Regions from separate parts of the Chlorobaculum sp. MV4-Y genome, predicted to be linked through region 1. Evidence: riboswitches for the same ligand, from Rfam matches in the RefSeq annotation. Region 1 holds a riboswitch; the other holds the start of a gene.

Region 1 (4,212 bases):
GGGCTGGATGGTCACCTTTTTGCTTTCGACGTCGATGTCGAGCACGGCGGCCTGGATGAAGCGGGTTTCGTCTTTGTCGAGCACCGGAGCCAGCGGCAGGTGCATGCTGCTGTCGGGATTTTTGTTTTCGAGGATTTCGAGCGGGATGTTGGGGATGAAGAGCAGATACGACCGTTTATCGACCACCGTGATCGCGGCATCCTCCGGTTTCACATAGTCGCGGATGTGACGGGCGACCTGCAATCCGGCAAAGTTGCCCCCAAGAATCAGAACATGCGGTTTGGTTTTCATCGTGACAATCCTCTAGGGTTCAGTTATGGGAAAGCACAAATATTCTCGATGATGTTAACGGTATCGGCATCCAGAAAGTTTTTCAGTTGAACCATTGCAGGGATTGACAGGATCAAAATCACCAGCCAAATCACTACGGGGATACTTTTACCGTTCGTTCGTCGTTGTTCAGATCGAAGTATGCCAAAGAAATCTGTTGCATTCGATGAACCTTCATACCAAAACCTGGGTACAGCGGTTGCCTGTGCCGATAGATGTTGCGTGGGACTTTTTTTCGCAGCCGGACAATCTTGCCCGGATCACTCCGCCGGAGATGTTCCTGCGCGTCGATGGCGGAAGCACCGGAAAACCGATCTACGAAGGGATGCAACTGAGCTACACGCTCTATCCTTTCATGATGATTCCCGTCCGGTGGACGACTGAAATCATGGCGGTCTCGAAGCCCGATTTTTTCGAGGATCGCCAGCTTTCGGGGCCATACGAGCTGTGGCATCACACGCACCGGTTCCGCGAAATCGAGGGCGGCACGGAGATGACCGACATCGTCGAGTACGCGCTGCCATTCGACATGCTCGGCGAAGTGGTCGAGGCGCTGATCGTCGGACGGCGGCTCGATGAAGTGTTCGAGTACCGGCGGCGCAAGGTGGCGGAGATTCTCGGCGAGATGCAATGACGGGAATTGTAATTGAGCCGGAAAATCGTAAATTGCGCCCGCAAAGATGAATGTTCTTTCACATGAATAGCTGGTGCCGGCTTCAAAGCCGGAGAATAGGGAAGTACGTGAGATTCGTACACTGTACCCGCAACTGTACAACGGAAAACTGCCGCTGGCAGGCGTGGCCTCATGCCGCGAAGCAGCAGTTCGGCGCACGTCACTGCCAGGCTCCTCCACGGAGCGGGCGGGAAGGCCGCACCGGTTCAGCCGTTATAGTCAGGAGACCTGCCAGTTACTCTTTGCTCGGTAACAAGACTACGGGTTAATAGTCAGGCAAAGCGCTTCCGGTAACTCCGACTGTACAGCATCGATTTTTCAGTGTGCTCTCTTTTTTACGTTTTTACGTTAATGGCGTGAAGCCAGCGTTTCCGCTCTCCGCCCATTGATAAACCATCGAGCTGTTTGGCGACGGGAACCGGGCCAGTCCTTTTCCTTAACCCCTGTCTGTTGATGTTTCAGTTAATTCAACACAGGACAACACCATGAACAAACGAACGCTCGCCATCCTCATGGCAGCAATGCTCGCCAGCCCTACGCTCCACGCCGAAGAGACCGGTTCGGATTATCTCGGTAACGAAATCGTCGTCACGTCGAGCCGGGTGCCTCAGCCGAAAAAAGAGCTGACCTCGAACGTTACGATCATCACCAAAGAGGAGATTAACGAGTCGTCGGCCAGCGATCTGAGTGAACTCCTCGCCGAGAAAAATCTCGGACACATCCAGAAATATCCCGGCACTTTGACCTCCGTCGGCATCCGCGGTTTCAGGACGGAATCCCACGGCAACGACCTCATGGGCAAGGTGCTCGTGCTGCTCGATGGCCGCCGTGCCGGCACCGGCAACCTCGCCAAAATCATGACGGCCAACGTTGAGCGTATCGAGATCATCAAGGGACCAGCGGCCGTGCAGTATGGTTCCGCAGCGATCGGCGGCGTGATCAACGTGATTACGGCAAAAGGCTCGGGTGCGCCATCGGCGTCGATCGAGCAGAAAATCGGCAGCAACGATTTCTCCATGACCGAGGCGACCATTCAGGGAAAAACCGGGCGCTTCGACTATTCCGGCAGCATCTCGAAATCCGATTCCGGAAGCTACAAAACGGCCAAAGGAGTCACCTACCCGAATACCGGTTATGAAGATCAGAAGCTGGCGAGTCTGAATGTGGGTTACGAGATTGCCGACGGTCACCGGATTGGCATGATCGTTCACTCCTTCGATGTGGACAAGGCTGGTTCGCCGAGCTATTTCAGCTCGCCCAATCTCCGTGCCTATACGGTTCAGAACAACCACTCCGTCGATTTCAGGTACGATGGCGCGACCTCCAGCCGCAACTTTTCATGGATGGCTCGCTACTTCACCGGAAAGGACGAGTACCGCTATGTTGATCCGAGCTGGGGGTATCAAAGCAGCAACAAAATCGACCAGCAAGGAGCGCAGGCGCAGGTTACCTGGCAGCCGGGCGCGCTCAGGCTCACGACCGGATTTGACTGGCTGAAGTACGAACTCAATTCGACCTTGAAGCCGAGCTGGGCTTCCTATGAAAATCCCGCCGGTTTCGTTCTCGGCAAGTACGGATTTTTCGATGATCGCCTGATCGTGACAGGCGGCGTGCGTTACGACGACTATCGCGTCAACATGAAAGCGATCGAAGGCACGTCGAGGAGCAAGGACAATTTCGCGCATCAGGCCGGAGTGGCGTGGCAGGCAACCGATTTCCTCAAGCTCAGAGGCTCGTATGCCGAAGGTTTCAGGATGCCGTCGGAGCGTGAGCTTGCCGCCAATATCACCAGCTGGGGGAAGACCTACATCGGCAATCCCGATCTCAAGCCGGAATCGAGCGAAACCTGGGAAGTCGGTATGGACCTTAACTGGAAAGGACTCAATGGTTCGCTGACCTGGTTCAGCACCGATTATACGGACATGATCCAGACCAAACAAACAGCTCCATCGACCTATACCTATCGCAACATTGGCAGTGCCACGGTTTCCGGAATCGAAGCTGAACTCTCGAAGGTGTTCGCTCTCGACAGCTCCTCGTGGACGCTTGAACCATATGCCGGGTACACCTACCTTTTGCAGTATCGTGACAACCAGAGCGGCGACGATCTGCTTTACACGCCGCAGTGGAACGCCAGTACCGGACTGAGAGTGCATGACGGACGCGGCTTCAACGGCGCGTTCAACCTTGCCTACACCGGCAAAACCTTTGTCCAGAACTATGAGACCGGCTCTGGCGAAGTGGTGTCGAAAGGCGGATTTACGGTGGTTGATCTTTCCGTCTCGAAGAAATTTCCGTTCGGCGGCAAGGGCGTGAAAGGGCCGGGAATCACGGTCAGGGCCGAAGTCAACAACCTCTTCGACCGCGATTACCAGTATGTCAAGGGCTATCCGATGCCTGGCCGTACCTTCGTTTTCGGTCTGAAGGCGGATATCTGAAACCGCCCATCCACCACCGATCATGAAAAAAATCATCATGACGCTGCTGCTCCTGCTTTTTGCGGGAGCAGCGGCGCGGGCGGAGGGGCGGATTGTCAGCCAGTCGCCCTACATTACCGACACCTTGCGCTCGCTCGGTCTCGAAAACCGCATTGCGGGGGTGAGCCGCTATGACGATCTTGACCTGCCGAAGACTGGCGGCGTGACCGATCCCGATCCGGCGGCCATCGCGGCGCTGCATCCCGGCTATCTCTTTCTCTCCGACTGGACAAGCCCCGATGTTTGCAAGCGAGTGACGCCGCCGGGCGCGAAGTGCGTCGTGCTGCACGGCTTCAAGAGCATGAGCGAGATTGGCGGGAACATTCGCGCCATCTGCGATGTGCTTGGCATCGAAGGCGGCGACGAGAAGGCTGCCGCGTTCGAGCGGCAGTGGCGCAAGGCGGCGGCAGAGGTCAACGGCGGCGGGCGGCGGGTGCTGATCCTGTCGAGCTGCCAGGGCAATCCGTTCTCGTTCGGCGTCAACACCTACCTGTACGACCTCTTCACGGCGGCGGGATTCAAGGTGGTCGAGGACTATCCGACGATCCGCCATGTCGCGCCGACGGAGCTGATCGGCAGCGTCTGGGAGCTGGTCGAGGAGAAAAAGCCGGAGATCGTTTTCGTGCTTCAGAAGGACGGCTACGAATGCCCTGTGCGGATTCCCGAGGGCGACTACCAGATCGTGCGCCTCGATGGGCCGCGCTTTACGTCGCCATCGCCAAAAATTCTTGA
Region 2 (4,212 bases), 760 kb from region 1:
AAGCTCCCGCCAATTGCCGGTTATTCCAAACATCTTTTAGCGGATGGTAATCCGCGTTGTCTGTCCTACTTCCTTCTTGAGAAATCAGGAGTGCTCTATGCGCTTCTTGAAGCCGATACTTCGGATAGCCAGAATCATCTGTCTACGTTATTGCTGAAGTTGCAGGTTTCGGCAATTGGTTGGGAGCGACAGCTTCATGAACTTGAAATGCTTCTTGTAAAGCACTCATTAGTGTGGCCTACGTCATTTCTTGAAAAGACTTTTCGGAATGACTATAAGCGCATATCCCACCCTAAAACCTCCTCTTTAGACAAATCGTTAGTAGCGCGAGATTCTTTTCTTCGTTGGGCAGAACGGGTACATGTAGAATTGCTTCGCATCTGAATCAGTCCAGTTCCATAATATCGTGGCAAGTCTTTAAGTACATTCAACGTTTTTGGTACACTGATATAGATCCCTTGCATTACTTGGATCATCATGTTACCTTAAAGTATTCATTGCAACATCCCGGAACACGGTTTGAATCCGTGGCGGTCCCGCCGCTGTATTCGGGGACTGAACCTGCACTTGATCCCTTCGGGGGTGGTCACTGCTCCGGCTTACCGGGGGGGAAGGCTTGCAGGGGAAGGACGATCCGAGAGCCAGAAGACCTGTTGTATTGAGAACATAGCATGGATGACGAAACGCTCATGGGCGGGACATTGAGTTCCTGATCCCGTATTTTTTTGTCGTCCGGGCAGAACTCCGATGGTAAAGGGCTTCGCTCCATCTTGCAAAAGGTGGGATGAAGTCCTTTTTCTTTTTCAACAAAAATGGAGACAACGCCATGAACAACACGCAAGCAAAATCAACAAAAATCGTGAAACCAAAAGCGATCATCGCGGTAAGGAAGCGCAAGGATGCCAGCGGCACGGGCCTTTCGCACTACATCCTGATCGAGAAACCGGTCGTGAAGAAGGAGGCAAACTGAACGATGCGGGGAGACGTAACGGGAAAACAGGCCTCGTCAAGGGGCCTGTGGGTGAATTCGGGCAACGGCATGTCGCTATTGCCGATCGACATCGGCCATGACGATTACATGGCGGTCGTGTCGCCGGACACGGCTTTCTGGGCGCTGGTGGGCAAGCATGAGCTGGCGGAGGTTTTCTCTTCCAGCCATCCGCTCTGCCAGGGGTATCGGCAGAAAGCGGCGGAGTTCGAGTCGGAGATGACGGCGCTACGGTGCAGCCTGAAGCCGTCGGCAGTCTATGTGAACCCGACGGAGCGTTGCAACCTCGATTGCAGCTACTGTTATATTCCGGGCGAGATGCGGCGAGACGGCGTGGATATGCCTGCCGGAGAACTGATCGAGGCTCTGGAGAGAATGCTCGTCTACTTCAGGCAGCATGTGGCCGAAGGGTTCAGACCGGAAGTGATTTTTCATGGCTCTGAACCTCTGATGAACCGTAAGGCGGTGTTTTCGGCGATTGACCATTTCGGTGAGGCGTTCAGGTTCGGCGTGCAGACAAACGGCACGTTGCTCGATCACGAAGCGGCGGAGTTTCTCATGTCGCGCGGCGTTGGCGTCGGTCTGTCACTCGATGGCCATCAGGCTGCGCTGGCCGCCCGGACGCGCAAGAGCTGGTCTGGCGAAGGGGTTTATGAATCGGTGCTTCAGGCTATGGCGCTGCTTCGTGGCTACGAGAGCTACAGTGTGATCTGTACGGTGACGAAGCAAAACATGCAATCACTGGCCGAGATTGTCGAGTTTTTTCATGCGGCTGAAGTGCCGGTGTGCATGCTCAATCCCGTACGCTGTACGCAGCCGGGCGGCAAAGCCGAAAAGCCTGATGACAGGGTAATGTCTGGCTATTACCTGCGAGCGCTGGAGCGGGCGCATGAGCTGTATCGCGAGACCGGCCGGAAGCTGGTGGTGGCCAACTTCGCCAACATCATGCTCTCGATTCTGGCTCCGACGGCCCGAAAGCTGATGTGCGACATCTCGCCCTGCGGCGGTGGACGCTGCTTCGTGGCGCTGTCGGCCAAGGGCGACATCTTTCCGTGCAGCGAGTTCGTCGGGCTGGAGGAGTTCAACGGCGGCAACGTTTTCCGCGACGACATTGACGCCATTCTGGCCACGCCGTCGTTCAGGCTGGTCACGAGTCGGCGGGTAGAGGAGATCGATCCCTGCCGGAGTTGCGCCATTCGGCACTTCTGCGGCTCGCCCTGCCCGGCAGAGGCGTGGAGTCTGCACGGCACGATGAAGAGTCCCGGCGCGTTCTGCGAACTCTACGAGGAGCAGGTGCGCTTCGCCATGCGCAAGATTGCCGACGGCGTGGCGGACGATTTTCTCGAAAATGGCTGGGACAAGGCGACCGAAACGGTCGTTGAGTTTGGAGCGGCAGGGTGCGCGAGTCTCTCCTGAGCGCTTCGGGAAAAAGATTCGAAGGCCAATCTGGTTATTGATCGTTTCTCTGGCCGAAGAACCGGGGGAAAGACGCATTGCGCTTTCCCCGGGCAAGGCATCGCCATACAAAATTTTTCCATCCAGCATTTGCCTTTCTCTCGCTTTTTCTTATACTTTCTTCGTCCAATTATGTGGTGCCCGACATGGAGACATGCGGGCTTAAAAGGGAATCCGGTGAGAGTCCGGAACAGTACCCGCTGCTGTAATCTCGCACTGGCTGAATAGCTGGTGAAAAGGTTTATCGAATATGCCACTGCCCCGATTTCATCGGGGTGGGAAGGCCGGTAAAACCCGGGAAAGTCAGAAGACCTGCCGCATCTTTTTTTAACGCTTCGGGAATAAAGCAACATACTACCATGAAACACACCCTCGTTCCGTCCGCTAGAACAGGCAAGGGTTGGGCGTCGATCCTGTCGTTGCGCAACCGGCTGTTCCGCTCGCTTCTCAGTCGATTCATCCCTCTCGTTCATTACGATCTGTTCCGCTCGCCGTTTGGCGTCCCGGCGCATTCCGTGCTGTTTTCCATCGATCCCCATCGATCCTGCCGCACTCATCTCATCGGCCATTTCCCGCCTTTTTCGCGTCAATCCGGTCAACGCTATCATCAAGGGCATGACCCGCTCACCGTCACTTGTCATCAGTGCCGTTCAGGCTGTGACAGTTTTTCCGCCGCCGGTCATCCGCTGACCGTCATTCCGTGCTGGCAATTGAACTGAAACAATAAAACAAGTGATAATGAAACAATATGTTATGGCGGCAGCATTGCTGTGCTGCGCTGCCCCGGCGTACGCAGCCTATCCTCTTGTTACCGACGATACCGGCACCCAGGGCACCGGCGGCTGGCAGGTCGAATGCACGACCGGATTTTCCTCCAACAGCAAGACCGACGGCGGCATCACGATAAAAGAGCGTGAAAACGAAGCCGCAGTGGTGGTTTCGTACGGCGTGGCGCAGAATATCGATCTGGTTGCGGGGTTGCCGTACCTGTGGCATCAGAATCAGGAAGATCAGCTTGTTACCGCCGATGAAAGTGGTATCGGCGATATGACGGTCGAACTCAAGTGGCGGTTCTTCGAGAGCGAAAAGAACGGATTCAGCCTTGCCCTGAAACCCGGCATCTCCCTGCCGACTGGTGACGCCGACAAGGGGCTTGGTGTCGGGCGGGTGACGGGAGGCGCGGTGCTGATCGCCACCAAAGAGCTTGGCTCGCTGACGCTGCACGCCAATGCGGGCTACCATCGCAATGCCTATGAGCTTGATGAGGACGCGGCTGCGTCAAACAAGGACATCTGGAGCGCATCCCTTGCGGGCGAATATGCGTTTTCGGAAAAGCTCAGGGCGGTGGCCGACATTGGCATTGAAACTGCCGAAGAGAAAGGATCGCGAACGCATCCCGCCTTCGTGCTGGGAGGGCTGATCTACAGCGTTACCGAAAACTTCGATTTCGACCTGGGCATCAAGGGTGGTCTGAACGATGCCGAACCCGATACGGCTTTGCTGCTCGGCGTGGCCGCGCGATTCAACTAAACTAAAGGAGGATAACCATGACCAATCTGAAATTTCGCTTTGTCGCTGTGTCCTCGATGGTTGCGGGCATGATGCTTTTCGGTGGTGGTGAGGCCTGGGCGATGCACATCATGGAGGGGTTTTTGCCGCCTTCGTGGTGCCTGTTCTGGGCGGCAGTGTCGTTGCCTTTTTTTGTGCTTGGCTTCCGGTCGATGCGCAAGATCGTGGCTGACAATCCGCGCATGAAGCTGCTGCTGGCG

What was found. A riboswitch is a leader RNA that binds a small molecule or an ion and turns the genes downstream of it on or off. The one in region 1 is predicted to bind cobalamin.
Region 2: it holds a riboswitch for cobalamin, as region 1 does, so the genes downstream of both, NY406_RS00210 (hypothetical protein) here and NY406_RS03820 (TonB-dependent receptor plug domain-containing protein) in region 1, are expected to answer to the same signal.

What each region holds. Positions count from the first base shown of each region.
Region 1 is NZ_CP104202.1:793,426-797,637, forward strand. It holds gene NY406_RS03810 (NAD(P)/FAD-dependent oxidoreductase) at 1-291, opposite strand, end outside; gene NY406_RS03815 (SRPBCC family protein) at 497-964, shown strand; cobalamin riboswitch at 1,019-1,254, shown strand; gene NY406_RS03820 (TonB-dependent receptor plug domain-containing protein) at 1,489-3,441, shown strand; gene NY406_RS03825 (ABC transporter substrate-binding protein) at 3,464-4,212, shown strand, end outside.
Region 2 is NZ_CP104202.1:37,118-41,329, forward strand. It holds gene NY406_RS00200 (Tn7-like element transposition protein TnsE) at 1-384, shown strand, start outside; cobalamin riboswitch at 510-650, shown strand; gene cbpB (peptide-modifying radical SAM enzyme CbpB) at 974-2,404, shown strand; cobalamin riboswitch at 2,562-2,778, shown strand; gene NY406_RS00210 (hypothetical protein) at 2,803-3,162, shown strand; gene NY406_RS00215 (transporter) at 3,182-3,973, shown strand; gene NY406_RS00220 (energy-coupling factor ABC transporter permease) at 3,991-4,212, shown strand, end outside.